3 regions of the Gallaecimonas xiamenensis 3-C-1 genome follow, and region 1 is predicted to be linked to each of the others. Evidence: predicted binding sites of a transcription regulator. Region 1 holds the regulator's gene; each other region holds the start of a gene.

The links. Region 1 encodes Fur, which represses iron uptake genes when iron is present. Its sites were predicted from a motif close to ATAATAATGAGAACNACTATCAA; they were not measured.
Region 2: a site for Fur is predicted at 6,706-6,728, ahead of B3C1_RS13860 (Nramp family divalent metal transporter). Genes of this name have one in related genera too.
Region 3: a site for Fur is predicted at 6,927-6,949, ahead of B3C1_RS14575 (TonB-dependent siderophore receptor). Genes of this name have one in related genera too.

The regions. Positions count from the first base shown of each region.
Region 1 is NZ_AMRI01000001.1:151,404-161,286, forward strand. It holds gene sppA (signal peptide peptidase SppA) at 1-1,224, opposite strand, end outside; gene B3C1_RS00745 (oxidoreductase) at 1,413-3,440, shown strand; gene fur (ferric iron uptake transcriptional regulator) at 3,474-3,917, opposite strand; gene B3C1_RS00755 (DUF4442 domain-containing protein) at 4,046-4,525, shown strand; gene fldA (flavodoxin FldA) at 4,555-5,082, opposite strand; gene ybfE (LexA regulated protein) at 5,088-5,387, opposite strand; gene B3C1_RS00770 (DUF2788 domain-containing protein) at 5,387-5,608, opposite strand; gene B3C1_RS00775 (alpha/beta fold hydrolase) at 5,661-6,416, opposite strand; gene B3C1_RS00780 (hypothetical protein) at 6,527-7,033, shown strand; gene B3C1_RS00785 (phosphohexomutase domain-containing protein) at 7,043-8,674, shown strand; gene astE (succinylglutamate desuccinylase) at 8,758-9,777, shown strand.
Region 2 is NZ_AMRI01000020.1:57,340-67,222, forward strand. It holds gene B3C1_RS13840 (IucA/IucC family protein) at 1-806, shown strand, start outside; gene B3C1_RS13845 (lysine N(6)-hydroxylase/L-ornithine N(5)-oxygenase family protein) at 803-2,107, shown strand; gene B3C1_RS13850 (M28 family metallopeptidase) at 2,199-3,776, shown strand; gene B3C1_RS13855 (OpgD/OpgG family glucan biosynthesis protein) at 3,879-5,432, shown strand; gene B3C1_RS13860 (Nramp family divalent metal transporter) at 5,416-6,666, opposite strand; gene B3C1_RS13865 (GGDEF domain-containing protein) at 6,829-8,097, shown strand; gene B3C1_RS19865 (CBS domain-containing protein) at 7,979-8,416, opposite strand; gene B3C1_RS13870 (MFS transporter) at 8,455-9,720, opposite strand; gene B3C1_RS13875 (D-hexose-6-phosphate mutarotase) at 9,878-9,883, shown strand, end outside.
Region 3 is NZ_AMRI01000022.1:51,757-61,639, reverse strand. It holds gene gcvP (aminomethyl-transferring glycine dehydrogenase) at 1-1,260, shown strand, start outside; gene B3C1_RS14595 (lipase family protein) at 1,366-2,553, opposite strand; gene B3C1_RS14590 (DUF6795 domain-containing protein) at 2,596-3,126, opposite strand; gene B3C1_RS14585 (helix-turn-helix domain-containing protein) at 3,445-3,693, shown strand; gene B3C1_RS14580 (alpha/beta hydrolase) at 3,734-4,618, opposite strand; gene B3C1_RS14575 (TonB-dependent siderophore receptor) at 4,665-6,887, opposite strand; gene B3C1_RS14570 (L,D-transpeptidase family protein) at 7,076-7,549, opposite strand; gene B3C1_RS14565 (linear amide C-N hydrolase) at 7,743-8,801, shown strand; gene B3C1_RS14560 (TonB-dependent receptor) at 8,835-9,883, opposite strand, start outside.

The sequences.
Region 1 (9,883 bases):
GGCGACGATTTCGTCGGCACTGGCGGAGATCCAGTAGCCGCCGGACGCCGCATAGGTACCCATGGACGCCACCACTGGCTTGCCGGCCTTTTTCAGCTCCAGCAGTTCCTTGCGGATGATTTCACTGGCAAAGGCGCTGCCGCCGGGGCTGTCGACCCGCAGCACCACGGCCTTGATGTCGTCATCCAGGCGGGCCTGGCGCAGCAGGGCGGCGATGGTGTCGCCACCGGACATGTTCACCGGCGCTTCGCCGTCCACTATTTCACCCTGGGCCACTACCACGCCCACTTTCGGACCCGGTTTGGGCATCGGCAGTTTGGGATGGATGATGGACAGGTAGTCGTCAAAGCTGATGCGGCGGTAGTGATGGTCCTCGTCTTCCCCGGTCAGGGCGATAAGGGCCTGGTCCATCTCTTCGCGGGAAGCCAGCTTGTCCACCAGGCCTTCTTTGAGGGCCAGTTGGGCAAAGTCGGCACCGGCGCCTTTGAAGCGAGCCGGCAGGTTATCCAGCATGGCGTCCAGGGCACCGGGCTCGAGCTTACGCAGCTCAACAATCTTGTCCTGGTATTGCTGCCACAGGGCGCCCAGGAAGACGCGGTTGGCTTCCTTGGCCGGCTCGGACATGTCGTCGCGGATATAGGGCTCCACCGCCGACTTGAAGGTACCGACCCTAAACACATGGGTGGTGATCTTCAGCTTGTCCAGCAAGGACTTGTAGTAGATGCGGTAGCGGCCAAAACCGTCGATGGACATAAAGCCCACGTCGTTGAGGTAGATGGTGTCGGCGTAGGCGGCCAGCAGGTATTGGCCCTGGGTGTAGTAGTCACCCTTGGCGATCACCTGTTTGCCGGCGGCCTTGAAGTCGTTGATGGCGTCACCGATGGTCATCAGCTTGTCGGGACTGGTAGTCCACAGGCCATCGAGTTTGAGCACCATCAGCTTGATGCGGTTGTCGTCCTTGGCGTTCTTGATAACGTCCAGCACGTCGCTCATCTGAATTTCGGGGGGCTCCTTGCTGCCTTGCAGCTCCTGGGCCACCGCCTCCAGAGGATCGACGGTCTTGGCCTTCTCGACCAGCACGCCGTCCAGGTTCAGCAGCAGGGCGCCGTCTTTGGGCACTTCCGGCCCTTCGCTTTCACCCAAAGAGCCGATAATGGCGATCACGATGAAGAGCACCAACAAGCTCATCACCAGGCGGCGAAGGCCATTCAGGGCCTTCCACATGATGGAAAAAACCTTTTTTAACATCGTCAGCATAGGGGTCTGTGCTTCCTTGATCTTCAATGTCTTTTGGCATGCTATGGCATGCTATGGCATAGCGGGGCCGATGCGAAGCCGAATTTGTAACGGTTTGTTGATTCCAACTCATCGGATGAGTAGGCTTGCCAAAAAAGAAAAGGAACACTTGAGCGATGAATGCAGCCTATCCCCATATGCTCAGCCCCCTGGACCTGGGTTTCACCACCCTGAAAAACCGGGTGCTGATGGGTTCCATGCACACCGGCCTTGAAGAAGAAAAAAATGGCTTTGAAAAGATGGCCGCCTTCTACAAGGCCCGCGCCGAAGGCGGCGTCGGCCTTATCGTCACCGGCGGCATAGCCCCCAACTTCCGTGGCCGCCTGGCGCCTTTTGGCAGCCAGCTGTCCTTTGGCTTCCAGGCCAAAAAGCACAAGGTGGTGACCCAGGCGGTCCATGAGGCCGGCGGCAAGATCTGCCTGCAAATTCTCCATGCCGGCCGTTATGCCTACCATCCCTTTTCCCTGGCCCCCAGCGCCAAGAAGGCCCCCATCAACCCCTTCAAGCCCGGCGCCATGTCCGAGCGGCAGATAAAGGGCACCATCAAGGCCTTTGCCAAGACCGCCTACCTGGCCCAAAAGGCCGGCTATGACGGGGTCGAGGTGATGGGCTCCGAGGGTTACCTTATCAACCAGTTCCTGGCCAGCCGCACCAACAAGCGTAGCGATGCCTGGGGCGGCAGCTTTGAAAACCGCGCCCGCCTGGCCCTGGAGATCGTCCGTTCGGTGCGCAGCCGGGTCGGCAGCGACTTTATCATCATCTTCCGGCTGTCGATGCTGGAGCTGGTGGAAGAGGGCATGACCTGGGACGACGCCGTGCAGCTGGCCCGCTGGCTGGAAGAGGCCGGGGTGACCCTGATCAACACCGGTATCGGTTGGCATGAGGCGCGCATCCCCACCATCGTCACCTCGGTGCCAAGGGCCGCCTTTAGCTGGGTCACCGCCAAGATGAAGGCCGAGGGCCTCAAGGTGCCCCTTATTACCACCAACCGCATCAACGACCCCCAGGTGGCCGAGGAGATCCTGCAAAGTGGCCAGGCGGACATGGTGTCCATGGCAAGGCCGCTGCTGGCCGACCCGGATTTCGTCAACAAAGCTGCCGCAGGCCGCGCCGACCGCATCAACACCTGTATCGCCTGTAACCAGGCCTGCCTGGACCACGTGTTCGAGCAGAAAAGGGCCAGCTGCCTGGTCAACCCCCAGGCCTGTTTTGAAACCGAATTGATCTTCAAGACCGCCGCCAGCCCCAAACGCATCGGCGTGGTGGGGGCGGGCCCGGCCGGTATGGCCTTTGCCTGCTACGCCGCCGAGAAGGGCCATCAGGTGGTGCTGATGGACGCCGCCGCCGAGCTTGGTGGCCAGTTCAACTACGCCAAGCGCATTCCCGGCAAGGAAGAGTTCTACGAGACCCTGCGCTACTTCAAAAACCGCCTGGCTGACCTGGCTGTGGAAGTGCGCCTGAACGCGCCCCAGACCGCCGAGGGCTTGGCCGAGGCCGGTTTTGACGAGCTGGTTATCGCTACCGGCATCAACCCGCGCCGGCCGGCCATAGACGGCGTCGGCCATAGCAAGGTGCTGAGCTACCTGGACGTGCTGCGGGACAACAAGCCGGTGGGCAAGAAGGTGGCCATTATCGGCGCCGGTGGTATCGGCTTTGACGTGGCCGAGTTCCTGGCAGAACAGGGCCCCTCGGCCAGCCTCGACAAGGACCGCTGGCTGGCCCAGTGGGGCGTGGACCAGGCTCTGGGCACGGCGGGCGGCCTTAAGGTGCCGCAAAAACCTGAGGCCCACCGGGAGATCTGGCTGTTGCAGCGCAAGGCCAGCAAGGTGGGTAAGGGCCTTGGCAAAACCTCCGGCTGGGTGCATCGCCAGACCCTCAAAGACTTTGGGGTCAAGATGTGGTCAGGGGTGAGCTACGAGCGCATCGACGATGCCGGCCTGCATATCCGCAAGGGCGAACAGACCATGGTGCTGGATGTGGACCAGGTTGTGCTCTGCGCCGGCCAGGAGCCCAACAAGGGCCTGTGGCAGGCCTTGGCCGACAAGGGCGTGCAGGCGCACCTTATCGGTGGCGCCGACGTGGCGGCTGAGCTCGACGCCAAGCGCGCCATTCGCCAGGGCGCCGAATTGGCGGCCCGGCTCTAGGAAAAAAAGAGGCCAGGATAACCTGGCCTCTTTTCAGTCTTCACCGCGACGGCGTTTGTCGCATGAGACGGTGTCTTCACACTCGCCGTAGAGGTAGAGACTGTGGTGCGTCAGTTTGATGTGGTTGGTTTTAGCCACTGCTTTCTGGCGCTGTTCAATGACCTCATCCATAAACTCCACCACCAAGCCGCACTTTAGGCAGACCAGATGGTCGTGGTGGTGTTTTTGGGAGAGTTCGAAGACGGATTTGCCGCCTTCAAAGTGATGGCGGGTAACGATACCGGCGTCATCGAACTGGTTCAGTACCCGGTAGACGGTGGCCAGGCCGATCTCTTCGCCCAGCTCAATGAGCTTTTTGTAGAGATCTTCGGCACTGATGTGCTGGAAGTCGGGCTGTTGCAGCAATTCAAGGATCTTGACCCTGGGCAGGGTGACCTTGAGGCCAGCGTCGCGCAGCGCTTGATTCTCGTCCGCCATGAATGGTCCTGTTCGTGTTTTGGGCGGGATAGCCCGCGTTGGTTATCAGGAGAAAGGTACCCAAGTGGGCCGGCCTTTACCAGTGGCATGATACCAGTATTTGTTCGATTTTATCGATTAGGTGAATGATGAAAGCATGGTTGTTTAAAAAAGGTACGCGGATCCGGCATCTGCTGAATTTCTGGCCGCCTTTTCTGTTTACGGGGATCCGTATCGTTGAATTGTCTGAAGATTTTCGCCGTTGCCGGGTGGAGCTGAAAAACCGGCCCTGGACCAAAAATGCCAACGGTACCCAGTTCGGCGGCAGCCTCTTTGCCATGACAGACCCCATCTATGCGTTGATGCTGATGGGGATACTGGGCAAGCGCTACCATGTCTGGGACAGGGCCGCCAAAATCCATTTTGAGAAGCCCGGTGTAGGTAAAGTCTACGCCGAATTCCAGGTGACAGAGCAGATGCTGGCCGAGATTGAAGGGGCGACGGTGGCCGGGGAGAAGCACCTGCCGCAGATCGTCACCGACGTCAAAGACGGCAAAGGGGACCTGGTGGCCAAAATAGAGCGAACCCTCTATATCCGCCTCAAGCGCCGCTACCGCCCCGGCGTCTGAAAAAAAGCCCCTCAATCGAGGGGCTTTTTTTAGTCTTCCAGTTCGGCCAGGCACATCTCTTCGTATACCTGCTTGACCCACTTCTCCACCCGCTCGGCGGTGAGTTCGGGCTGGCGATCTTCGTCGATGCCCAGGCCAATAAAGTGGTTGTCGTCGGCCATGGCCTTGGAGGCCACATAGGTGTAACCCTCGGTGGACCAATGGCCGATGATGGTGGCGCCTTTGGCTTCGATGATGTCGCGCAGGGTGCCCATGGCGTCGAGGAAGTACTCGGCGTAGTCCTCCTGGTCGCCGCAGCCGAAGATGGCTACCAGCTTGTCGGAGAAGTCGATTTCTTCGAGGGTGGGGAAGAAATCGTCCCAGTCGCACTGGGATTCACCGTAGTACCAGGTGGGAATGCCGAGCAGCAGCAGGCTGAAGCCCTCGATGTCTTCCTTGCTGGACTTGGCGATGTCGTGGACTTCCACCAGGTGCTTGCCCAGCTGCTTCTGGATCATTTTGGCGACGGCTTCGGTGTTACCGGTATCGCTGCCGAAGAAGAGACCTACAGATGCCATTCGACTCAATTCCTCTCGGTGTTGGCGGCATCGAGCTCCTCGACGCCGGCTTTCAATATGTTTTCTATCAATTCGCTACGGCTGATGCTTTGCGCTTTGGCCAGATCGTTGAGGGTATCAAAGAGGGCGGATTCGACTTTCAGTTCCACCCTTTTCAGCCCTTTTTGTTTGTCTCTTTTGATCTGGTTCCGTTTGTTGACCTTCAGTTGTACCTGGCGCGGGAGGGGATTGGTTTTTGGACGCCCCCGGCGTTTTTCCTCGGCAAACAGGTCAATGGTTATCCTGTCCGAACTCTCTTTGGCCATTAACCGATACCTGAACTTTCCCAGATGAGTCTAATCACTTCTTTGGAGATAAACCCCGCACACCCCAGAAAGAGCACCAGCCAGACGATATAGCGGCCGAACTTAGGTACGTTTCCCCTTTTCAGCACATCCTGGATGGCCAGGCCTATCAATACGAAGATGGCCAGAAAAAACAGGTTGAGGCCTATCGCCTCTAGGGTTTCATAGTGCTCTGCCAGCATGGACTGCCGTTACCCTTCACAAGAACCGCCGGATTATACCCAAGGCGACCGGTCAGCTCAAAAAGTCCCTGACCAACTTATTGAACACGGCCGGTTTCTCGGCGTGCAGCCAGTGCCCGGTGCCGCTGATGACCTTGAGTTTGGCCCCAGGAAAGCGTTCCTGCACGGCGCCGCTGTGGGCCTCGGTCAGGTAAGGGGAGTCGCCGCCCTTGATAAAGAGGGTAGGGCCGCTAAAGGGCTGGCCTTCGGGGGCCTTGAGCACCTCGTCATAACGGGACACCAGCACCGGCACGTTAAGGCGCCAGTAAAAGCCCTGTTCGCCCTTTTGCAGGTTCTTGAGGATAAAAAGCCGCACCCCGGGCTCGCTGATATAGGGGCTGACCGCCTCTTCCACTTCTTTGCGGCTGTTGTAGCCGGCCGGGTCGACGTGGGTCAGGGCCTCAAAGACGTTGTCGTGGTGGCGGTGCTGGTAGGTGACAGGGGCTATGTCGGCCAGTACCAGGCGCGCCACCCGCTCGGGGTGACTCAGGGCCACCTGCATCACCACCTTGCCCCCCAGGGAGTGGCCCACCAGGTGCGCCTTGGCAATGCCCAGGGCGTCCATCAGGCTGATGATGTCTTCGCTCATGGCGTTGAGGCTCATGTCGTCGCTGTGAAAGGACTTGCCGTGGTTACGCAAGTCCACAGTGGTGACGGTAAAGGCATCTTCCAGGGCCCGGGCCAAATTGCCGAGGTTGTCCAAGGACCCGAACAGGCCATGGACCAGAATAACGTCGGGGCCCTGGCCCCTTTGCTGATAATTGAGCATCTGCTGCCTCCTACAAGGGGCTGCTATTGTGCAAAGGTCGAGGCGGGCATGCAAATGGCGGCTGCCTATGTATAATCGCCAAAGACATGAACAAGACCTTGAGATAAGGCATGAAAACCATCGAAGTCGATGACGAGCTGTATCACTACATCGCATCCAATACCCAGAACATCGGCGAAAGCGCCTCCGAGATCCTGCGCCGCCTGCTGGGCTTCGCCCCCCTGGAAAAGCCGCAAGAAAAGCTTCAGGACAAGCCCCAGGTCGCCAGCACTGCCGCCGTTGCGGCTGCTCCTGCTGCCCCAGCCGCCAAACCGCAGATGGAAGCCAACAGCGCCGTCGGCCGCTTTATCGGCGCCCTGACCGAGCTTTACCAGCGCCATGGTGACGCCTTTGGGGTGGTGCTCAATATCCGGGGCCGCGACCGCCTCTACTTTGCCACCAGCAGCGAAGAGCTGAACCAGGCTGGCAAGTCCACCAATCCCAAGGCCATCAGCGGTAGCCCATACTGGGTAGTGACCAACAACAACACCGAGAAAAAACGCACTATCGTGGCGCAAGTCATGGCGGAGTTAGGTTACGACGAGGAAGCTGTCAAAGCCTTTGCCGACAAGATCTAGGGAGAGCAGATGTCACTACACCCCAACGCGGGCAAGATGCCGGCGGCCCAAAGCCTGATTGACCCAAGCGAACTGGTCACCGCCTTTTTCACCTTGCAGCCCGATATTACGGTACCGGCCCAACGGGTCAGTTTCGGTACCTCCGGCCACCGGGGCTCTAGCCTCAACAAGGCCTTTAACGAGGCCCACTTGCTGGCAGTGGCCCAGGCGGTGGCCGATCACCGTAAAGAGCAGGGCATCAGCGGCCCTTTGTACCTGGGCTTTGATTCCCACGCCCTCTCTTACCCGGCCTTTGCCACCGTGCTTAGGGTATTGATCGCCAACGCCGTTACCGTGCGTTTTGAAGACCGCCAGCTGACCCCGACCCCGGCGGTGTCCCACGCCATTTTGGCCCACCAGGGCAATGCCGACGGCCTGATCTTGACCCCTTCCCACAATCCCCCGGAAGACGGCGGCATCAAGTACAACCCCCCAGATGGCGGCCCGGCCGACACCAATGTCACCAAGGTGATCCAGTCCAGGGCCAACGCCTACCTCGAAGCCCACCTCGAAGGGGTGCAAACCCTGAGCTTCGAGCGGGCCATGGCCAGCCCCCATGCCGAACGCTTCGACTTCATGGCCGATTACGTGCATCGCCTCGGGGAAGTGGTAGACATGGAGGCCATCAAGCGGGCCGGCCTGCGCCTGGGGGTACACCCCATGGGCGGCGCCGCTATCGACTACTGGCACGCCATTGCCCAGCATTGGGATCTGAACATCAGCCTGGTGGAAGACCGGGTCGACAGCCGCTTTGGCTTTATCCCCTGCGATCATGACGGCAAGATCCGCATGGACTGCTCCAGCCCCCATGCCATGGCCAGCCTGATTGCCGTCAAGGACAAGTTCGACCTGGCCCTGGGCAACGACACCGACGGCGATCGCCACGGCATCGTCACCCCGGACGCCGGGCTCCTTAACTGCAACCGCTACCTGGCGGTGGTGGTGGACTACCTGATAAAGCACAGGCCGCACCTGCCCCAGACCCTGGGAGTGGGCACCACCGTGGTGACCAGCGCCCAGGTCGGCCGGGTAGCCCGCGCCGCCGGCCGGCCCTTTATGGAAACCCCGGTCGGGGTCAAATGGTTTGTCGAAGGCCTCTTTGGCGGCCAGCTGATTTTCGGCGGTGAAGAGTCCGCCGGCGGCACCTTCGTCACCCAGGACGGCAAGCCCTGGAGCACCGACAAGGACGGCATCATCATGTGTCTGCTGGCCGCCGAGATACAGGCGGTTACCGGCAAGAGTCCCAGCCAGTACTACCAGGACGTGATTGAAGCCCAGTTTGGTGCCACCTGGTACCAGCGTATCGACGCCCCCATCACCGACGCCCTCAAGGCCGGCTTTGCCCGCCTCGACAGTGCCGTGGCCCAAGGGGCGGTGCTGGCCGGTGAACCGGTAGCCGACGCCTTTACCCGGGCGCCGGGCAACGACGCGGCCATTGGCGGCCTGAAGGTGGTGATCGAAAGTGGCTGGTTTGCCGCCCGTCCGTCCGGGACCGAGCCCATCTACAAGATCTACGCCGAGAGCTTTAAAAGCCAGGCGCACCTGGATGCCATCATTAAGGATGCACAAGCGCTATTGGCCGACTGGCTGGCCAAGGCGTGATAAAAACGTGCCAATAAAGCCTGTAATAAAAGCGCCCCGGTGGCGCTTTTATCTTGCCCTGCCTTAGCGTCAAGGGAGACGTCATGTTCAAGGATAACGATATCCTCGCCTTTACCCTGGCCCACCCCGAGGGGGCCGAGCCGGCGTCCTTTACCACAGCCCAGGGCCTGACCCTGGACATCTGGGACAGCGGCATTTTCTGCCTGACCCCCCCAAACCCCGGCCGCAAAGACATCATTCTGTCTTGCGGCGTCCACGGCAACGAAACCGCCCCCATCGAAATCGTCCGGGACTTGGCCAAGGCGCTGTTGAGCGGCCAGCTGCCCTTGGCGCACCGGCTGCTGATCCTTATCGGCAACCCGCCGGCCATCAATGCCGGCAAGCGGGAGCTGGAAGAAAACCTCAACCGCCTCTTTAGCGGTGCCCACGCCAAGGGCGGCAGCGACAACGGCGAGCGGCGCCGGGCCAAGGCCCTGGAAGAGGCGGTGGCCCGTTTCTACAACGCCCGCCCCGGCGCAGAGCGCCAGGATGCCCTGCGCCTCCATTACGATCTGCACACCGCCATTCGCGGCTCGCGGCACGAAAAGTTCGTGGTCTACCCCTTCCTGCACGGCAAGCCCCGCAGCCGCGAACAGGTGATGTTCCTGGCCGCCTGCGGGGTCGATACGGTGCTGCTGTCGGAAAGCCCCACTACCACTTTCAGTTACTTTTCCACCCAGCAGTTTGCCGCCCACGGCTTTACCGTGGAACTGGGCAAGGTCAGGCCCTTTGGCGAGAACGACATGAGCCGTTTTGCCGCCGCAGCGCAAAGCCTGGCGGCCCTGGTCAGCCAGGCCGAGCTGGTCCTACCGCCTTATGACGAGACAAAGCTTAACCTGTACCGCATCAGCCGGGTGATCAATAAAACCAGCGAAGCCTTTCGCTTTACCTTCGGTGAGGATGTGGAGAACTTTACGCCCTTTCCCCAGGGCCACCTGTTGGCCCAGGACGGCGACTTGGAACACAGGGTAGCGCTGGCAGAAGAAGCGGTGATCTTCCCCAATGCCAAGGTGGCGATAGGGCAGAGGGCTTGCCTGTTGGTAACCCGCACCCAGCTTGATTGATGACAAAGCCCCGCCAGCAGCGGGGCTTTTTTAAGACTGGTCTGATGACTGACTTTGCCTTGAAAGGAAGTTTACGTAAAGGTAAAGTCAGCGCAGTTCATCCATT
Region 2 (9,883 bases), on a different contig from region 1:
ACAGCGAACTCAAACACCTGTTGGTGCAGCGGGAGCTGGCCGGTATTCATGTGCCCCACCCCTGGCAGCGCCAGGTCAAGGGCAGCCCCTATCGCTACCAGGAGATGCTGGGGGCGGTCTGGCGCGACAGCCTGGAAGCGCGCCTCAAACCCGGCCAGCAAAGCCGGTTGATGGCCAGCCTGATGCACAAGGACACCAGCGGCCAAAGCCTGGTGGCCGAGCATGTGCGCCGCTCCGGGCTCAGCCCCCAGGACTGGCTGACGGCCCTGTTCGAGGTCACTGTGGTGCCCCTTTACCACCTGATGTGCCGTTACGGGGTGGGGCTGGTGGCCCATGGCCAGAACATTGCCCTGGTGCTGGACAACCATAGGCCGGTGGCCGCCGCCATCAAGGACTTTCACGGCGACCTGCGGCTCTGGGAAGAACCCAAGGCCAAAGCGGCAGGGCTGGACCCGGCAGTAAGCCAGGTGCTGACCAAGCTGCCGGCCCATTACCTTATTCACGACCTGGTCACCGGCCACCTGGTCACCACCTTGCGCTTTATCTCGCCCCTTTTTGAGCAGGATCTGGGCCTGGATGAGCGCCAGTTCTATGCCCTGCTGGCCCAGGCCCTGCGCCGCTACCAAGCCAGGCAACCGGCCCTGGCACCGGCCTTTGCCGCCTTCGACCTCTTTACCCCCGAGCTGCTGCGGGTGTGCCTGAACAAGGTGCGCTACCGCCTCGGCTACGACGACAGCGCCGAGCGGCCCTTGCCGGCCCTCGGCCACCCCCTTGCCAACCCCCTTTTACATGGAGAACAGTCATGACAGCCCCCCTGGACCTGGCCGGCATCGGTGTTGGCCCCTTTAACCTGAGCATTGCCGCCCTGCTGGCCAGCCACCGCCAGCCCGGCATCAACAGCGCCTTTTTCGACGCCAAGCCCCAGTTCGATTGGCACCCCGGCATGCTGCTGCCCGGAGTCAGGTTGCAGACCTCTTTCCTCAAGGATCTGGTCACCGGGGTGGCGCCCCAAAGCCCCTACAGCTTCCTGCAGTTCCTGGTCAGCCATGGGCGCTTCTACCAGTTCCTGGCCGCCGAGCTGCCGGCTATCAGCCGCGCCGAATACGGCCAGTACCTGGCCTGGGTGGCCGGGCAGCTGGACAACCTGCATTTTGGCCAGGAACTGGCGGCCCTGGATTTTGACGGCCGCCATTTCCAGCTGCACTTCAAAGCGGGGGGCCCGCCGGTGGCGGCCCGCCATATCTGCCTTGGCACCGGCAAGCCTCCCCATATTCCCCCCTGCTGCCAGCCGTTTTTGGGGGACAACTGCTTTCACGCCATCGGCATAGCCCGGCGCCAGTTGGATGTGCGGGGTAAAAGGGTGGTGGTGCTGGGGGGCGGCCAGTCCGGGGCCGAGGTGTTCGAGGCGCTGCTGGACGGCCACTGGGGCCAGGCCAAGGCCCTGCACTGGGTGTCTCGGCGCAGCAATTTCGCGCCCCTGGACGAAACCCCCTTCGCCAACGAGGTGTTCACCCCGCAATACATGGCGGCCTTTTTCGACCTGCCGGACGCCACCAAGGCCCGCACCCTGGCGGACCAGAAGCTGGCCTCCGACGGCATTTCCCCGGACAGCCTCAAGGCCCTCTACCAGAAACTCTACGAGGGCAAGGTTCTGGGCCAGTTGCCGCCCTTGAGCCTGCGCCCAGGGCGCCACTTGCAGGCCATGCACCAGGGCCAGGGCTACCGCTTGGTGCTGGAAAACCAACTGGACGGCAAGACCGAAGAGCTGGAGGCAGATCTGGTGATCCTCGCCACCGGCTTTAACCAGGCCCTGCCCGCTTACCTGGCGCCCTTGCAGCACAAACTGGTGCTGGACGCCCAGGGCCAGCTGAGCCTGGACCGCCACTTCCAAGCCCGCTGGACCGGCCCCGAGACCAACCGCATCTACGCGGTCAACGCCGGGCGCTTTAGCCACGGCATTGCCGAGCCGCAAATGAGCCTGATGTGCTGGCGTTCGGCCAGCATCATCAACCATTTGGCCGGCCAGCCCCTCTTTGCCACCGACCAGAAGCTGGATCTGGTCAACTGGCGCCAGGACGGCCCCGATCCACTGGCCCTGGCCGTATAAGGGCCCAACCGCCAATTTACCGCGCGCAAGCGCGGTTTTTTTATGGCGGCGGATCTGCTCCAATGCCAAGACCCCATTTGAAGGAGGGATCATGCATAACAAGACTCTTGCCGCCCTGCTGCTGGCCGGCTTCAGTGCCGGCGCCCTGGCCGCCAAACCCACCCTGGACATGGACGCTTACCGCCAAGCGGTCAAGACCCTGGCCAGCGACGACTTCGAAGGCCGGGCCCCGCTCAGCGCCGGCGAAACCAAGACCATCAACTACCTCAAGGCCGAATTTGCCAAAGCGGGCCTTAGCGCCGGCTATAACGGCCAGTATTTCCAGCCGGTGGAGATGGGTTCCATTACCGCCAACCAGGACATGACGCTGCGCATCGGCGACATGGCGTTCAAGCCGGGCAGCGAGTTTGTGGCCCGCACCCAGAAATTTGCCCCCCAGACCGCCCTTAAAGACTCGGAGCTGGTGTTTGTGGGTTACGGCATCCACGCCCCCGAGGCGGGCTGGGACGACTACGCCGGGGTCGACGTCAAAGGCAAAACGGTGATCGTGCTGGTCAACGACCCGGGCTTTGCCACCCAGGACCCCAAGGTCTTTCGCGGCAACACCATGACCTACTACGGCCGCTGGACCTACAAATACGAAGAGGCCATCCGCCAAGGGGCGGCCGGTGCCCTTATCGTCCATGAAACGGCGCCTGCCGCCTACCCCTGGGGCGTAGTGGAGTCCGGCGCCGTGGGTGAGCGTTTCACCCTGGTGGACGACACCGACAACGCCCATGAGCTGGACGTCATGGGCTGGCTGCAAAAGGCCAGCGCCGAGCAGATCCTCAAGGCCGCCGGCCAGGATTACGCCCGCCTCAAGGCCGCTGCCGCCAAGCCGGGCTTCAAGGCGGTGGACCTGGGTCTCAAAGCCAACCTCAAGGTCAACAACACCCTCAAGAAGGCCACCTCCCACAACGTGGTGGGCCTTATCAAGGGCAGCAAGTACCCGGACGAGTACCTGGTGGTTTCCGCCCATTGGGACCACTTGGGCCGTAACCCCAACCTGGAAGGCGACCAGATCTTCAACGGCGCCGTGGACAACGCCACCGGCGCCGCTGCGCTTATAAGCCTGGCCCAGGCCTTCAAGGCGCACCGCCCCGAGCGTTCGGTGCTGTTTGTTGCCTTCACCGGCGAGGAACAGGGCCTGCTGGGTGCCAAGGCCTTTGCCGCCGCGCCCCCTGTGCCCACCCGCCAGATGGTGGCCCTGCTGAACATGGACGGCATGAACGTCTCCGGCAAAGTGGACTACGCCCTGCTGTTTGGCCGTGGCCAAAACAGCCTGGAGCAATACCTGACCGAAGGCGCCAAGGCCCAGCAGCGCGGCATCAAGGACGATCCCAAACCCCAGGACGGCTACTACTTCCGTTCCGACCACTTCGCCCTGGCCCACAAGGGCGTACCCGGCCTGCTCTTTATGAGCCTGGGTGCCAACAGCCCGGATTACATCGCCCACCGCTACCACAAGCCCAGCGACGAGTATTCCGACAGCTGGGACCTGAGCGGCACCGAGGCCGACTTGCAGCTGATCTTCGGCATTGCCGACAAGCTGGCCAACAGCCGCGACTGGCCCAAGTGGTACCCCGGTTCCGAGTTCAAGGCGGCCCGGGACCAGGACCAACAGCACTAAATTACAAAGCCCTGTATCGCAGGGCTTTTTCTTGGGGCATTCAGGCTGGGGCCATGGGTCCAGCGCCATAGTGACCGGCGCAGTCGTTGTTAAGGAGCCCTTATGAAGTCCTTGTTGCCCGCCCTGGCACTGGCCGCCCCCCTGCTTAGCGCCGGGGCCCTTGCCGACCCCTTCAGTTTTGCCCAGCTCAAGGGCCAGGCCCGCGCCCTGGCCGGCCAGGACTACCAGGCCCCTGCAAACACCCTGCCCAAGGCCCTGGCCAAACTGGACTGGGACCAACACCAGGCCATCAGCTTCAAACACAGGGCGGCCCTGTGGCAGGACCTGCCCAGCCACTTTCGCGCCGAGTTTTTCCACCTGGGCATGTATGCCCGCACCCCGGTGCGGCTCTTTGAAGTGGTGGACGGCAGCGCCAAAGAGATTTCCTACAACAGCCGCTTCTTTGACTACGGCAAGTCCGGCCTGAACGGTAAAAAGCTGCCCGCCGACCTGGGCTTTGCCGGCTTTCGCCTGCACGGCCAGACCGACTGGCAGCGGGATCTGGTGTCCTTCCTTGGCGCCAGTTATTTTCGGGCGGTGGGCTCGAGCATGCAGTACGGCCTGTCGGCCAGGGGCCTGGCGGTAGACACCGCCCTGCCCCGCCCGGAAGAGTTTCCCCGCTTTACCCGCTTTTACCTGGTCAGGCCCCAGGGCCAGGACGACAGCGCCGAACTCTACGCCCTGCTCGACTCCCCCAGCATCAGCGGCGCCTACCACTTCGTCATCACCCCGGGAGAGCCCACCCTGATGCGGGTGGATGCCGCCCTCTATCCCCGCAAGGCCATAGAACGCCTGGGCATAGCGCCTTTGACCAGCATGTACCAGGTGGGAGAAAACGACAGGCGCGCCGGTTGGGACTGGCGCCCGGAGATCCACGACTCCGACGGCCTGGCCCTGTGGCGCGGTAACGGCGAGTGGCTGTGGCGGCCCCTGGCCAACCCCGCCAGCCTGCGCTTCAACAGTTTCCTGGACCAATCCCCCAAGGGCTTTGGCCTGATGCAACGGGACCGCAACTTTGACCATTACCAGGACGACGGCGTCTTCTACGACAAACGCCCCAGCCTCTGGGTCGAACCCCTGGGGGATTGGGGCAAGGGGGCCGTGGCCCTCACCGAGATCCCCACCCAGGATGAGACCTTCGACAACATCGTCGCCTTCTGGCAGCCGGCCAAACCGGTGCAGCCCGGCCAGGAACTGCTTTACAGCTACAACCTTTACTGGGGCAACCAGGGGCCGGTGCGGCCACCCCTGGCCACGGTCAGCGCCACCCGCAGCGGCATGGGCGGCGTGGTGGGCCAGCAGCGCCAGCATTACAGCCACCGCTTCGTGGTGGATTTCAAAGGGGATGTCTTCAAGATGCTGGGCCAGGACCCGGGCCTTGAGGCCAGGGTCAGCGCCTCGGCCGGCAAGGTGGAGCTGGTGTCGGTCAGGCCCATTGCCGGCCACGACGGCTACCGGGCCCGCTTCGACCTGGTGCCGCCGGCAGGGCAGGCACCTATCGATCTGCGTCTTTACCTAGCCAAGGGCAGTAAGGCCCTCAGTGAAACCTGGATCTATCAATGGACGCCGCCGGCGGACGGGGACCGGAGCCTGAGCGCCCCTAACCTTCGCCAATAAGACCAAGGTGCAGCAACAGGTAACCGTTCAGCCCCACCACCACCAGCACGCTCAGCCAGCCCAGGGCCCGGGTCAGAGGTTTGTTGACCCAGGGCCCCATCAGGGCCTTGTCGTTGGTCAGGCGCAGCAGCGGCACCAGCGCCAGGGCGATACCGAAGCTCAGCACCACCTGGCTTGCCACCAGGATGCGGGTTGGGTCCCAGCCCAGGGCAATCACCGCCAGGGCCGGCAGCATGGTCACCAGGCGCCTTAGCCACAGGGGCAGGGAAATGTGCAAAAAGCCCTGCATCACCACCTGCCCGGCCAGGGTGCCCACCACGGTGGACGACAGCCCGGCGGCGATCAGGCTAAGGGCAAAGAGGGTGGCCGCCCCCTGACCCAGCAGTGGCACCAGCATCTGGTGGGCCTCTTCAATCTCCGCCACCTGGGCCTGGCCGCCACTATGGAAAGTAGCCGCCGCCACCGCCACCATGGCCAGGTTGACAAAGCCCGCCACCGTCATGGCCACCGCCACGTCCCAACGGGTGGCCTTAAGGCTCTGGGCCACGTTTTTACCGTAGCGGTGCTGGGTCAGGGCCGAGTGCAGGTAGATGACATGGGGCATAACGGTGGCCCCCAGCAGCCCCGCCGCCAGGTAGAGGGCGTCGCTGTTGGCAAGGCCCGGGATAAGCACCCCTTCCAGCAGCGGCCCCGGGGCTGGTTTGGACAAAAACAGCTCGACAATAAAGGCCGCCGCCACCAGCAGCAGCAAGGCCCCTATCACCCTTTCCAGCAGCGGCTGGCCCCGCCCCTGGAGCATCAGCATGGCCCAGGTCAGGGCACCGGTGATAAGGGCCCCTTCCAGCAGGCTGACCCCCAAGAGGATCTTAAAGCCGATGGCGGCGCCGACGAACTCGGCCAGGTCGGTGGCCATGGCAATTACCTCGGCTTGCAACCAATACAGCCACACCAGGGCTTTGTGGGGCAGCCGGTCCCGCAGGTGCTCGGCCAGGTTTTTGCCGGTCACCACCCCCAATTTGGCCGACAACCATTGCACCAGCATCGCCATCAGGTTGGCCCATAGCAGCACCCACAGCAGGCTGTAGCCGAACTGGGCACCGGACTGGATATTGGTGGCGAAATTACCCGGATCTATGTAGCCGATGGCGGCGATAAAGGCCGGGCCCAGCAGCGACAGGCGCAGCCTTCGCTGGCCGGGGCTCATTGTGCCTTGGGGCAAGGCCTTGTCCATCATCAACTCCAACAGCAGGGGATGATCACAGCCTAGCCTTAGATGATAATAATTATCAATAACAGAATGGCGATTAGGCTTATCGCTTTGCCCTCTGGCCAAGGCCGGCTTTCCCTGGCGCCAATAGCAGTTACACTGAGGAAAATGGTTGCAAGACATTCACTTATGCATATCGACCTCGTCACATCCCTGGTCGCCCTTAGCGCCCTGTTGGGCGTCAAGGGATTGTGGATGCTGATCGCCAGCCTGCAAAGGGACGAGCAATACCGCAAGGAGATGCGGATCTGGGCCGGCGCCAACCTGCTGATGGGGGCCGCCTACGGCCTCTTTTCCACCCGGGGCACACTGCCCCTGGCCTGGTCCCTGGTTGTTGGCAACCTGCTGTTTGCCAGCGCCTATTGCGGTTATGCCCTGGCCTTGGCCAGCCTGTTCAAGCAGCGCCAACACCTGGGGCTGATGCTGGGCTCCATAGTGCTGAGCACCGCCCTGCTCTACTACACCGAACTGGTGCTGGGCACCTCCAGCTACCGTATCCTGATCCTGATGGCCCTGACCGTGGTGGTGTGGACCCTGGCCTTCAGCTATTGCCTGCAAGGCTGGCGCAAGCGCCCCTCGGCCCATGTGGGGGTGATGACCCTGCTGTTCCTGTCCATCATCCTGGTCAGCATTACCCGGTTGGTGCTGGGCTGGTTGGCTGGCGACTACGGCTACAAAACCCTGCCCACCCAGTCACCGGCCCTGACCCTCACCACCTTCGTGCTGGTATTGGCCCCGCCCCTGCTGACGGTGGGCTTTTTCCTGATCTGCGCCGAGCGCACCACCGTCAAGCTGCGGCAACTGGCCACCCAGGACGCCCTGACCGGCATCTACAACCGCCGCTGCGCCCTGGCCTTTGCCAACAAGGCCCTGGCCCAGCACCAACGCCAGGGCACACCCCTGAGCTGCATCATGATGGACCTGGATAACTTCAAGCAGATCAACGACAACTATGGCCATGCCGGTGGCGATGCGGTGCTGATGGAAGTGGCCCAGGTGGTCACGGCCCGGATCAGGCAGGGGGATATCTTCGGCCGTTTCGGCGGCGAGGAGTTTGTGATCTTCCTGCCCGGCACCGCCCTGGCCCAGGCCCGGGCCCTGGCAGAAACCCTGCGCAGGGCCCTGCGCGCCGAGCCGGTCTGGTTCAACAACATGGCCATCAGCGTGTCGGCGTCTTTCGGGGTGGCGCAGGGGGAGGACGGGGACGACCTGGCCGCCTTGTCCAGGCGGGCCGACAAGGTCCTCTACCAGGCCAAACACCAGGGGCGCAACAGGGTGGTCAGCCAGCCTCTGCCTTCGCCGGCGCCCGGGGCCGGTTCAGGCCAAACCGCAACAGATCCTTCCACGACAACACCCCCAGCAGGCGCTGCTCCGAGTCCACCACCGGCAGGCAGCTGAAATGGTGGGCCAGTATCACCTGGGCCGCCTCCAGCAGGGGTTGTTCTGGCCTGAGCAGCGGCACCTGGCGGCTCATAAACTGGTGCACCGGCCTTAGCATGATGTCTCGGTCCAGGCTGCGCTCGGCCGGGGTATTGAGGAAGGGGCTGAGGTTGGCCAGGTAGTCGGTCCGGCTCATCAGGCCAACGACACAGCCGGCACCGTCCAGCACCGGCAGATGGTAGAAGGGGTGGGTATCAAACAGGGTGCGCACTTGGGCCAGGCTGGCGTCCATGGACACCGAAACCGGCCGTGCGGCCATGATGCTGGCAACCGTCATATCCTTACTCCCGGCAGCAACTTCAGCCTAAGGGTAGCTCAGCTGCTTCTGCCCCGCCCAAGGGCCAGGCCCATTGCCACCCCCAGTACCGCCAGGGCCCCCAGGTAGCCCACCGGCGCCAAGGAGTGCCAGGCCACCAGCAGCGACACCAGGATAGGGGTAAAGCCGCCGAAAATGGCGTAGGCCAGGTTGTAGGAAAAGGACAGGCCGGTAAAGCGCACCTCGGCGGGAAAGGCGCTGACCGCCACCGCCGGGATCACCCCGGTAATGCCCACCCCCAGCCCCGCCAGGGCATAAAGGCCGTATAGGGCGCCGGGCATGGCCGGCAGCAGCGCCATCATCAGCCCGTAACTGAGCACCAGCAGCAGGCTCCAGGCGGCCAGCACCGGGCCGCGCCCCAGCCGGTCGCTCAAATGGCCGGACAGCACCGCCCCCAGCATCACCGTCAGGGTGGCCAGGGCATTGGCCTTGAAGGCGTCTACCGCACCGATGCCGGCCTGGGCCTGGATCAAGGTGGGGGTCATCAGCACCACCACCACCACGGCGCCGGTGAGGATCCAGGTCACCCCCATGGCCAGCAGCACCCCCTTCTTGTGGCCCCGCAGCAGCAGTTTCAGGGGCAGCTCCCGGGCCAGGGCCTGGCGGGCCTGCAGCTCGGCAAAGACCGGGGTTTCATGGAGGTAGCGGCGCAGGTAAACGGCAAAAAGCCCAAACAGCCCCCCCACCAGAAACGGCAGGCGCCAGGCCCAGTCCAAGAGCTGGTCGGCAAAGTGGCTGTTGATAAAGACGCTCATCAAGGAGCCTAGCAAAATGCCCCCCACCAGCCCCGCCGACAAACTGCCGCAGGCCAGCCCCACATGGTGTTTTTTGACGTGCTCGGACACGAACACCCAGGCCCCCGGCACCTCGCCGCCGACGGCGGCCCCTTGCAGCATGCGCATCAGCACCAGGGCGATGGCCGCCCCGTAACCCCAGCTGGCGTAGGTGGGCAGGAGCCCGATCAGCAAGGTGGGCACCGACATCAGGAAGATGGACAGGGTGAACATCTTCTTGCGCCCCAGAAGGTCCCCGAAGTGGGCCATGACCAGGCCCCCCAGGGGCCGGGCCAGGTAACCGGCGGCAAAGATGCCGAAGGTCTGCAACTGGCGCAGCCATTCGGGCATGTCCGGGGGAAAGAACAGCTGGCCTATGGCCTTGGCGAAAAACACGAAGATGATGAAGTCGTAAAACTCCAGGGCGCCCCCCAGGGCGGACAGCCCCAGCACCTTGAGGTCCCGGCGGGACAGGGAAGTATCGGCGGCCATCGGCCCCCCAAAACAACAGACAAGTCACTGGACGCTAACAGATTTGCGACAGGCCGTCAGTCAGGTCAGAGGACCAACGGCCACTTTGGCGCGACCACCCTTGCCCCCGGCCCCGGCCCTTTGCACAATGGGGCTCGTATTGCGCAAGGGAGCCTGCATGAGC
Region 3 (9,883 bases), on a different contig from region 1:
GAAGGCTACCACGGCATGATCAATCTGCTGGCCGACTGGCTGGTGAACATCACCGGTTACGACCAGATTGCCATGCAGCCCAACTCCGGCGCCCAGGGTGAGTACGCGGGCCTGCTGGCCATTCGCGGCTACCATGAGTCCCGTGGCGAAGGCCACCGTAACGTCTGCCTTATCCCCAGCTCCGCCCACGGCACCAACCCGGCTACCGCCCAGATGGTGTCCTACAAGGTGGTGGTGGTGGCCTGCGACAAACAGGGCAACATCGATCTGGCCGACCTGCGCGCCAAGGCCGAGGAAGTGGCCGACAACCTGGCCTGTATCATGGTCACCTACCCGTCCACCCACGGCGTCTACGAAGAGACCATCCGTGAGGTGTGCGACATCATCCACCAGCACGGTGGCCAGGTGTACATGGACGGCGCCAACATGAACGCTCAGGTGGGCCTGACCGCGCCGGGCTTTATCGGCTCTGACGTGTCGCATCTGAACCTGCACAAGACCTTCTGTATCCCCCACGGCGGCGGCGGCCCCGGCATGGGCCCCATAGGTGTCAAAAGCCACCTGGCGCCCTTCGTGCCCAACCACGTGGTGATGCAGCTCGACGGCCCCAACGCCGACAGCGGCGCCGTGTCTGCCGCCCAGTTCGGTTCGGCCGGCATCCTGCCCATCTCCTGGATGTACATCGCCATGATGGGTTCTGTTGGCCTGAAAAAAGCCACCGAGTACGCCATCCTCAACGCCAACTACGTGGCCAAGTGCCTGGGCGACAAGTTCCCGGTGCTCTACAGCGGCCGTAACGGCCGGGTGGCCCACGAATGTATCCTGGACCTGCGCCCCCTCAAGGATGAAACCGGGATCAGCGAACTGGACGTGGCCAAGCGCCTGATGGACTTCGGGTTCCACAGCCCCACCATGTCCTTCCCGGTAGCCGGCACCCTGATGGTGGAGCCCACCGAGTCCGAGTCCAAGGCCGAGCTGGACCGCTTCATCAACGCCATGACCGCCATCTATGGCGAGATCCAGAAAGTGGGCCGTGGCGAGTGGACCTTGGAGGACAACCCGCTGGTGAACGCCCCTCACACCCAGGACGACGTCATGGACCCCAACTGGAACCGTGCCTACGAGCGCGCCCTGGCGGTGTTCCCCAACGAAGACGTGCGCCTCAACAAGTTCTGGCCTACCGTCAACCGTATCGATGACGTCTACGGCGACCGCAACCTGTTCTGCTCCTGCGTCCCCACCGACGCCTACGCCGAATAAGGTCATTGCCATCAAAAAGCCCGCCATATGGCGGGCTTTTTATTTGGGCTTTTGCTGATAAAAAACGCACCACAAGAAGGTGCGTTTTTTAATGACACCCAGGTATTACTGGATAAAGTCGATGGCCTTGCGGGCGGCTTTGTAGACAGCGGAACTGACTTTTTCAAAAACCCAGCGCACAAAGTTGTAAGTGATTTTCGCCGGCACTTCCGCCAGGGAGCCGATAAAGGACAACATGTGCCCCAGCAGGCCCTTGGTTTGTTCGTACAGGCCCTCGGCGGCATCGGCGATTTTTTGCAGCGTTTGTGCCATCAGATCCAACATCTGGGAAATGGAGCCGGCAGCAAACTGCAAGGGTACGGCAATGCCGTACTTGAGGGCGTCACCCAGCAGGGTTTTCAGGGCGGCGGTCAGCATATACATGTAGCGGGTGGTGAAAGAGGCGTTATGGCGCTTTTCATAGTCCAGCCGTACTTTTTGGTTGTGGAAGCTGTCGCTGCGCAGGCGCACCGCACCCCAGTCATCATAGGCGGCGGTGTTGAGATAGCCGGGGGTAGCCCTGACGCTCATCTTGTGGGCCTCGGCATTGATGCCGCTGGCGCCATCCAGGCAGAACTCCTGGCCACCGTAGGGGGCGTGGTAGAAGGGCCAGATGGGCACCATGGGTACCGGATCGGCGCCGTGAATACAGCGGTAGATCTTGTTGAGGCCGGCGGTGCTTTTGATGGCGTAGCCGCTCAAGCCCACCCTGGGGCAACCGAAGGAATAAAGATTCACGGTGCCACCGAAGCGCACCTTGATCCAGTCGGCGGTCAGGGAGGCAAGGGCGCCACCCAGGCTGTGGCCGACGCAGTGCACAGTGCCACGGAATGCCTTGCCCAGCAGCGGCGTCAGGGCACGGTCCAGCTCCCCTTTCATGGACTCGAAGGTGCGCTGGAAGCCCAGGTGCACTGTGCTGCCGTTTTCGGTGGCGGCAAAGCCGACGCTGAGATCGGTGACGGCGTCGCGCATGTCATGCCAGTTGGCGTCAGTACCCCTGATGGCAACCACCAGATCACCCTCGTAGAGATCCTTGCCGGTGCCGATGACACCGAAGCCGGTTTTCAGCTGCAGCACCTTGGAGACCAGGCCGCCGGATACACCGGTGACGGGGCCCTGGGAGAGATCGAAGTTGAAATAACGGCCTACGACAGGGTCCACCGACATGCGGAATTTTCCGCTGGCGCCGGGCTTTTTAATTTCATAAACCATGCTGGCCATGTAAGCGGCCATTTTGGGTGATAGCGCTGGCATCGCAAAGCTCCTTTTTAAATTAAATTCCTTGGTGACGCACTATTATTCGAAATTACAGATACTGAAAACGCCTTGGGTAAAATCGGTGCCGTCTTGGCGGTCGAAATGGTATTCCTTTTCCGGGTGGGTCAGGTCACATTCCAATTTAGCCAGTTTTTCTTCCACCACTTTTTCAGATGTGATGCCGGGCAATACCGTATACCAGAGCGTGTAATTTTGATTGTTCCACTCAACGAATATTTCCTGGAATACCCGGGTTTCGTCGAACAGCTTACTGGGCAGGTTTGACTCTATGACCTTTTCAGGAAAGCTGAAATAGCCCTGCTCGTCGGTACGGGCGGTGAGCTTGTGCTCGTCGCCATACGTCAGGGAGTAAATCACTTCCAAGTTGCTCAGGGGCTGCCCGTTCAGAGTAACGCGGCCATTTACTGCGGGCGTCAAATGAACGTTTTCTTTTTTAGGAATTCCAAACATACTTGCAATCGCCTGATATGAGAGGAGGAGCAGAAGAGTGGCAACCAGCACCGTTAAATAGAACGGCTTGGCTTTAATGCCGAAGCGGTATGTCTTCATATCCATCCGTGGTTGAGTCCATCGTCAAATGACCCAAAGAGTTTACCCCAGCCCCCGGGGAATGCCAATTCCAGCACAGGCCGCAGACAGTCGCCATAGGAATAAAGTGCTAATATGGATGACGCTTTTATAAATAAGGCATGGTGTTATTTATTTTTTGTTTTATTGCCTTTTAGGATTTGCGGGCGACTGGTCGCTTATAGTTGATAGCGGCCGTTAGCGTCTGGCACCTGTGTCCTTTTCCCCTGCGACGTCCAGGCATTGGCCCGCGCCCAACCCTTTTTGGTTTAACGCGATAAGAAACATGGATCACCGATGATGACCTCTGCAACCGCAGCTGTGCCGGGGATGGACGCCACCCCGATCAGTATCTTTGATGCCCCCAGGATTAAGGCGATCAGGGCCAAGACAGGTTTAACCCAGAAGGCCTTTGCCGCCATGATCGAAGTGAATATGGGTACCTTGCGCCATTGGGAGCAGGGGCGCCGCGAGCCCACGGGGCCGGCGAAAGCCATACTGCGTGCCTTGGAAAACGACCTGTCGCGGGTCATGGCCGCCCTCAAATAACAAAGCCCCGCCAAAGCGGGGCTTTTTCTTGCCTGTTTATCTAGTCGTCCAGGTGGCCCTGGGCCAGGCGCAAGGCCGGCAGCAGCGAGGCGGGCAACAAAGGCCCGTGGCTAAGGGCGGGATATTCGCGGTAATGCACCCTGACGCCGGGCAGCTCAGCCAGTTGGCGGCTGGCTTGGCGGATGGCATCAGGGGGAGCCTTGCCCCTGGCCGGGCGAGGCCCCCTGTCCTTTGCCTTGGCGCCGCCATGCATGATCAATACCGCCGTGCCTGGGGCAGGGGGATGCTCGGCCAGGGCCTTGAGGCGCGCCAGGGGCTCACCGTCTTGCCACCAAAAGGACGGGTCGGCAGCGGCGTAAGCCTGAAAACTTGCCGGCGCCGTGGCCAGCACGTGCATGGTAAAGAGGCCGCCGAAAGAATGACCCCACAAGGTCTGGCGCTGGCGGTCGATGGTCACGAGACCCGCTACCAGCGGTTTTATCTTGGCTTCGATAAGGGCGAGAAACTCATCGGCGCCGCCGGCCGGCCTTTCTCCTTCGATAGGTTTGCCGTCCAGGGCCGGCGGCGTGTAGTCCAGGGCCCTGGCGTTCACGTCAAAACGCAGTTCGGTCTGGTAACCGATAGCCACCAGCACCGGCAGGGTTTGGGCGGCCAGGGGGGCCAGTTTATTGTCGTCAAGGGCCGCCATGGCGGCATTGCCGTCCAGCAGGTAGAGCACCGGGAAGCCGGCTTCGGGTGCCTGGGCCTTGGGAATGGCCACCGTCAGCTTGTAGTGGCGCTGGCCGTCCGCCGAGTCCAGCAGTTGGCTTTGGAAACGGTAGTAGCGGGAGCTGCCATCGGCCCAGGTGGGGCCCAGGGGCTTGGACAGGTCGGGGCGGGCCTGGGCGCCAAAGGCCAGCAGGCATAGCAACAGGACACGTAACATCAGTAAGTCCTCATAATAAAAAAGCCCGCCAGGCGGGCTTTGTCAGTTAGAAGCTGTAGGTGGCTGACAGGTAGTAGGCGCGGCCCGGCTCGTTGTAGGTGTTGGCACCGGCCCCGCCACTGTTGTTTTCACGGAGCAACTGGCGGTCGGTAAGGTTGGTGACGCCGAAACCAAAACGCAGGGCGTAGTTCAGGCGGTAGCTGCCGCCCAGGCTCAGCACCGAGTAAGGGTCTCGCTCCTTGAGGGCGTCCCCTTCGGCGCTGGCACCGGTGCTGGTGAGGTTACGGGGCTTCTGAGTGCCGTAACGGGTGGCGGTGAAAGACAGCATCAGCGCCTCATTCACCTGCCAGTCGAGCATGGAGTTGACGGTATAGCGGGGGATCACCGACAGGGGCTCACCTGTGTCCTTGTCGTTGTTTTCATCCATGTAGGTGAAGTTGGTGTTCCAGCTCAGCACCTCGCCCATCTGGCCCAGCAAAGGCACCTTGAGGTTACCTTCCACCCCTGCCACCACCGCCTTGTCGGCGTTGCTCCACTTGAAGACGCGGCCGTCGCTGTCGGTGGTACCGGTGGGCACCATGCCGGAGATGATCTTGTTCTTATAGTCGTTGCGGAAGTAGGCCAGGCTGGCGGTCCAGCCGCCGTTGACGTACTCCAGGCCCAGCTCCTTGTTGACGCTGGTCTCGGCGTCCAGGTCGTCATTACCCTGGATATAGCAGCCGGCTCCCAGGCTGGGGAAGTCTACAGGGCAGCCGTTGCCTCTGGTGTAGTAGAGGTAGTTGGGGTTGGCCTGGTAGAGGTTGGGGGCCTTGAAGGCCTTGGCAATGCCGCCGCGCAGGGTCAGGTTGTCGGTCAACTGGTAGGCGGTGCTCAGGTAGGGGCTCCAGTTGTTGCCGAACAGGCTGTTGTGGTCAAAGCGCACCCCGGGGGTGAGGATCCAGTCCAGGGTCAGCTCGATATTGTCTTCGACGTAGAGGGCCTGGTAAGTGGCGTCGGACTTGCCGTCACGGGTGCCTTCTTCGGCGCCCGGTACCGCGCCGCCGGAGCCTGTGCCTTGGCTCATGGAGTAGGGGTCGTCCAACTCGTCCTTGCCCAGTTCCATACCCAGGGTCAGCATCTGGCTGAGGCCGGCAAAATCCAGGGGGATGTTGATGTCACCGTTGAGGGTCAGACTGTCCAGGGTAGAGGTGGACTTGGCGCCGTCGTTGGTGATGCTGCCTTCCACGCCGCCGGCCAGGCCTTCGTTGAGGCGATAGTTGCGGGTGTTTTCATAAGCCAATACCAGGTTGGAAGTGGCAAAGCCCCAGTCGGCCCTGTGGGCCACGGACGCGGCGCTGCGGTAGACGGTGTTGGTTTCGGCGCCGCCGTTGGCCAATTCGGTCAACAGGTCAGAGCCGTTGCTGCTCACCGCCCTGTCACCGGCGTAGATGTTGCCCTGGCGGCTGTAGCCGGCTTCAAATTCCAGCACCTGCTCCGGGCTCAGATCCCAGCGCAACAGGCCGTTGATGTCCTTGTTGCGGACCCCCTCACGGCCGGCCGGGGGGGTGGCCCCCTCGCTGTTGGCAAAGTCGCCGTTGAGATCCAGGCTGTCGGCGTCGGTTTTATTGATGTTGCCGTAGAGGCGGAAAGACAGGTCCTGGCTCAGGCCGCCGGCCAGGTTAAAGCCCAGGCGGCGGGTATTGCCTTCGCGGCTGTCCTCGGGCTCGGCTGCAAAGAGGCTGACGGAACCGGTCAGGGCTTCGCTGGGGGCTTTGGTGACGATGTTGATCACGCCGCCGGCGGCGCCGGAACCGTAGCGGGCAGCGGCCGGGCCGCGCAGCACCTCGATACGCTCTACCGCTTCTACCGGCACCCAGTTGGTGTCGCCCCGGCTGTTACGCTCACCGGAGCGGCCCATGCGTACCGCATTGCGCGAGCTGACCGGCTTGCCGTCCACCAGGATCAGGGTGTTTTCCGGGCCCATGCCACGCAGATCGATTTGGCGGTTATTGCCGTACTGGCCGGAGGCGCTGTTGCCGGTGAGGTTGACCCCGGGCATCTTGCGGATGATCTCGGACAGATCGTTGGCCGGCGGGCGGCGGATCAGATCCTCGGCAGTAATGACCGACACCCCCAGCGACTGCTTCACCTGCTCCTGGGCCGTACCCAGCACCAGGATATTTTCCTGGGCATCCTGCTGCTTGGCCTCATCGGCATGGGCAAAGGCGGCGCCAAGCGCCAGAGTCAGGGCGCTGCAGGCAAAAAGGGCAGCAGGAGTGCGGGTGGCCATGGAATATCCTCTTCGTGGCTAAGCGGGAATCACTCACATATACAAATGAGAGTGATTATCAATGGCGACGAAGGGTACTGCTCACAACAATGGCTGTAAAGCTAAAAACTCCGGTGGATGCGACGAACGGTTGGCCTTGGCCAATGGACGGGAAAGGCTCTAAGGAAGGATGGCGGAGCCACCAAGGATCAGGGGTAGATCTCGATGGGTGTACCTGGGGCCACGGCAGCCCAGAGCTCGTCCATGTCTTGGTTGAGCAGGGCGATGCAACCGTTGGTCCAGTTGGACGGTTGCACCCTGGGGTTAAAGCCGCTGCGCTGGCCGTGGATCATGATGCGCCCACCAGGGGGCACGCCCATGGCCCTGGCCCGGGCTAGATCATCGGCATTGGGGTAGTCGATATGGATGGCCTTGTAGAAGGCGGAATCGGCTTTCTTGTAGTCCAGCAGGTAACGCCCCTCAGGGGTGCGTTGGTCACCCTCGCGAGTCTTGTGGCCAAAGGGGGCCGATCCCAAGGCTATCCAGAAGCGCTTGAAGACCTGGCCGTCTCTTACCAAGGAAAGGCTGTAGCTGGACTTGTGCACCACCACCTTGTCGGCCTGGGATGAGGCCGGGGCCAGGCTGGAAAACAACAGCAGGCAGCAAGACAGCAGCACTTTCATTGGGCACCTCAAGACGTTCACCTTTTATTCATAGTAAAGGGCCTGGGTAAAAATAAAAGGAGGCCGATCACGCTTTTTAAAAGCGACAGGGGGTTGGTGAATCCTTATATTAGCCTTGGCTTCTTGCGAGGCTAATCGCAGGCGACCATAGTCTTTTCTTGTTCTATCAAGCTGTTAGTGGCAAGGAGGCAAGATGAAGCGCAAGCACCCTCTGTTGGGACTGCTATTGGCAACCAGCATGCTCAGCCTGGGGGCCATGGCCTGTACCAGGGTGGTCTACCTAGGTGACAAAGGGGAGGTGATCACCGGCCGTACCATGGACTGGAAGGTAGATGTGGGTACCAACCTGTGGGTATTGCCAAGGGGCATGGCCCGCACTGGCCAGGCGGGGGAAAACTCCCTGCGCTGGACGTCCAGATACGGCTCGGTGGTGGCCACCGGATACGATATTTCCACCACCGACGGGGTTAACGAGAAGGGCCTGGCCGCCAACCTGCTGTGGCTGGTGGCGTCGCAGTACCCGGACTTCAACCAGGACAGCAAACCCGGGCTGACCATAGCGGCCTGGGCCCAGTATGTGTTGGACAATTTCGCCACAGTGGACCAGGCGGTCAAGGCCTTGGCCCAGGAGCCCTTCACCTTGGTAACGGACCAGGTGCCTGGCGAAAAACGCCTGGCCACCTTGCACCTGTCGTTGTCCGACAGCAGTGGCGACAGCGCCATCATCGAGTACCTGGGAGGCCGCCAGGTGATCCACCACGGCCGTCAGTACCAGGTGATGACCAACTCTCCCGTGTTCGACCAGCAACTGGCCCTGAATAGCTACTGGCAACAGATTGGTGGCACCGTGATGTTGCCCGGGACCAACAGGGCGTCTGACCGTTTTGCCCGGGCTGCCTTTTACATCAATGCCATTCCCAAGCACGAAGACCCAGCCAAGGCGGTGGCCAGCGTATTTAGCGTGATACGCAATGTCTCGGTCCCCTTTGGCCTGACGACGCCGGACCAGCCCAATATTTCCTCCACCCGTTGGCGGACCCTGGTGGACCACAAGGCCATGCGCTATTTCTTCGAGTCGGCCCTGACCCCCAATACCTTCTGGGTCAACCTCAAAGATCTCGATTTCTCCGCCGAGACCGGCCAGGTGAAAAAACTGGATTTGGGGCCAGAGCAGCGCAATGTCTATGCCGGCAATGTGGCTGGCAAGTTCCAGGCGAGTCCGCCCTTTCCCTTTCTTGGGCTGACTCCATAAGCGTTTAAAAAAGGGCCCGCAAGGGCCCTTTTCTCAGTAGAAGCTGTAGATGAAGCTGATGCCGAAGGTCCGTGGCGGGGCATAGATCTCGGTGCTGATACTGAGGTCGGAGCTGGCCAGGTCCTGTACATAGACCTTGTCGTCCTGGTCCAGCAGGTTCTTGGCCCAGAGCATCACTTCCAGGCTGCCGTCATCGGACACCAGGCCCAGTTGGGCGTTGACCCTGTGGCTGTCGTCCAACTTGGTGCTGTCAAGGTTGCGGGCGTCGGAATACATGGCGCTGTGGTAGCTGTAATCAAGGCCGGCGAACAGGTCCCAGTTGCTCAGCAGCGGGTAGTCAAGGTTGACGCCGGCGGTGGCGGTCCACTTGGAGGCGCCGGGCAGCCGGTTGCCGGTGCAATCATCCACGGCGTGGCAGTTGCTGAAGTCATCGAAGGTGGCGTCGGCATAACCCAGGGCGGCATTGAAGGACAGGTACTGATGGGCCCTGACCGTCAGTTCCGCTTCAAGGCCCTTACTGGTGGCGGCGGGGCCGTTGATCACCCGGTTAACACCGGCGTCGTCCACCACCCGGGTCTGGATGTCCTGGTAATCCAGGTAGAAAGCGGCCAGGTTCAGGCGCACCCGGCGCTCGAACAGATCGCTTTTCAGGCCCAGCTCATAGCTGGTGACCTGTTCCCGGCCAAAGTCCATCTGCGGGTTGCTGGTGTCGCCCCCGATAGCGTCCAGGGACTGGGGCCGGAAGTTATAGCCCCCTTCCTTGTAGCCACGGGACACCTTGGCGTAGGTGTGGATGGGCTGATCGGTCAGCCCCTCGATACGGGCATTGGCCCCCAGGGTCCAGGACAGGAAGCTGTCGTCCTGCTTCTGGTGGGTTTCGGGAATGTCGTGGTAGTCCAGCAGGTAGACGCCGGGCAGAGAGGTGGCAAAACCGTTCTGGAAGAAGCGCATCTTCTTGTCCACCTGGGAATAACGCAGGCCGACAAAACCGCTGTAGATGTCGCTGAAGTCGTAGGTGAGGTTACCGAAGGCGGCGCTGCTCTTGGTGCTCAAATCGCCCCCCAACGTTACCCCGGCCCTCG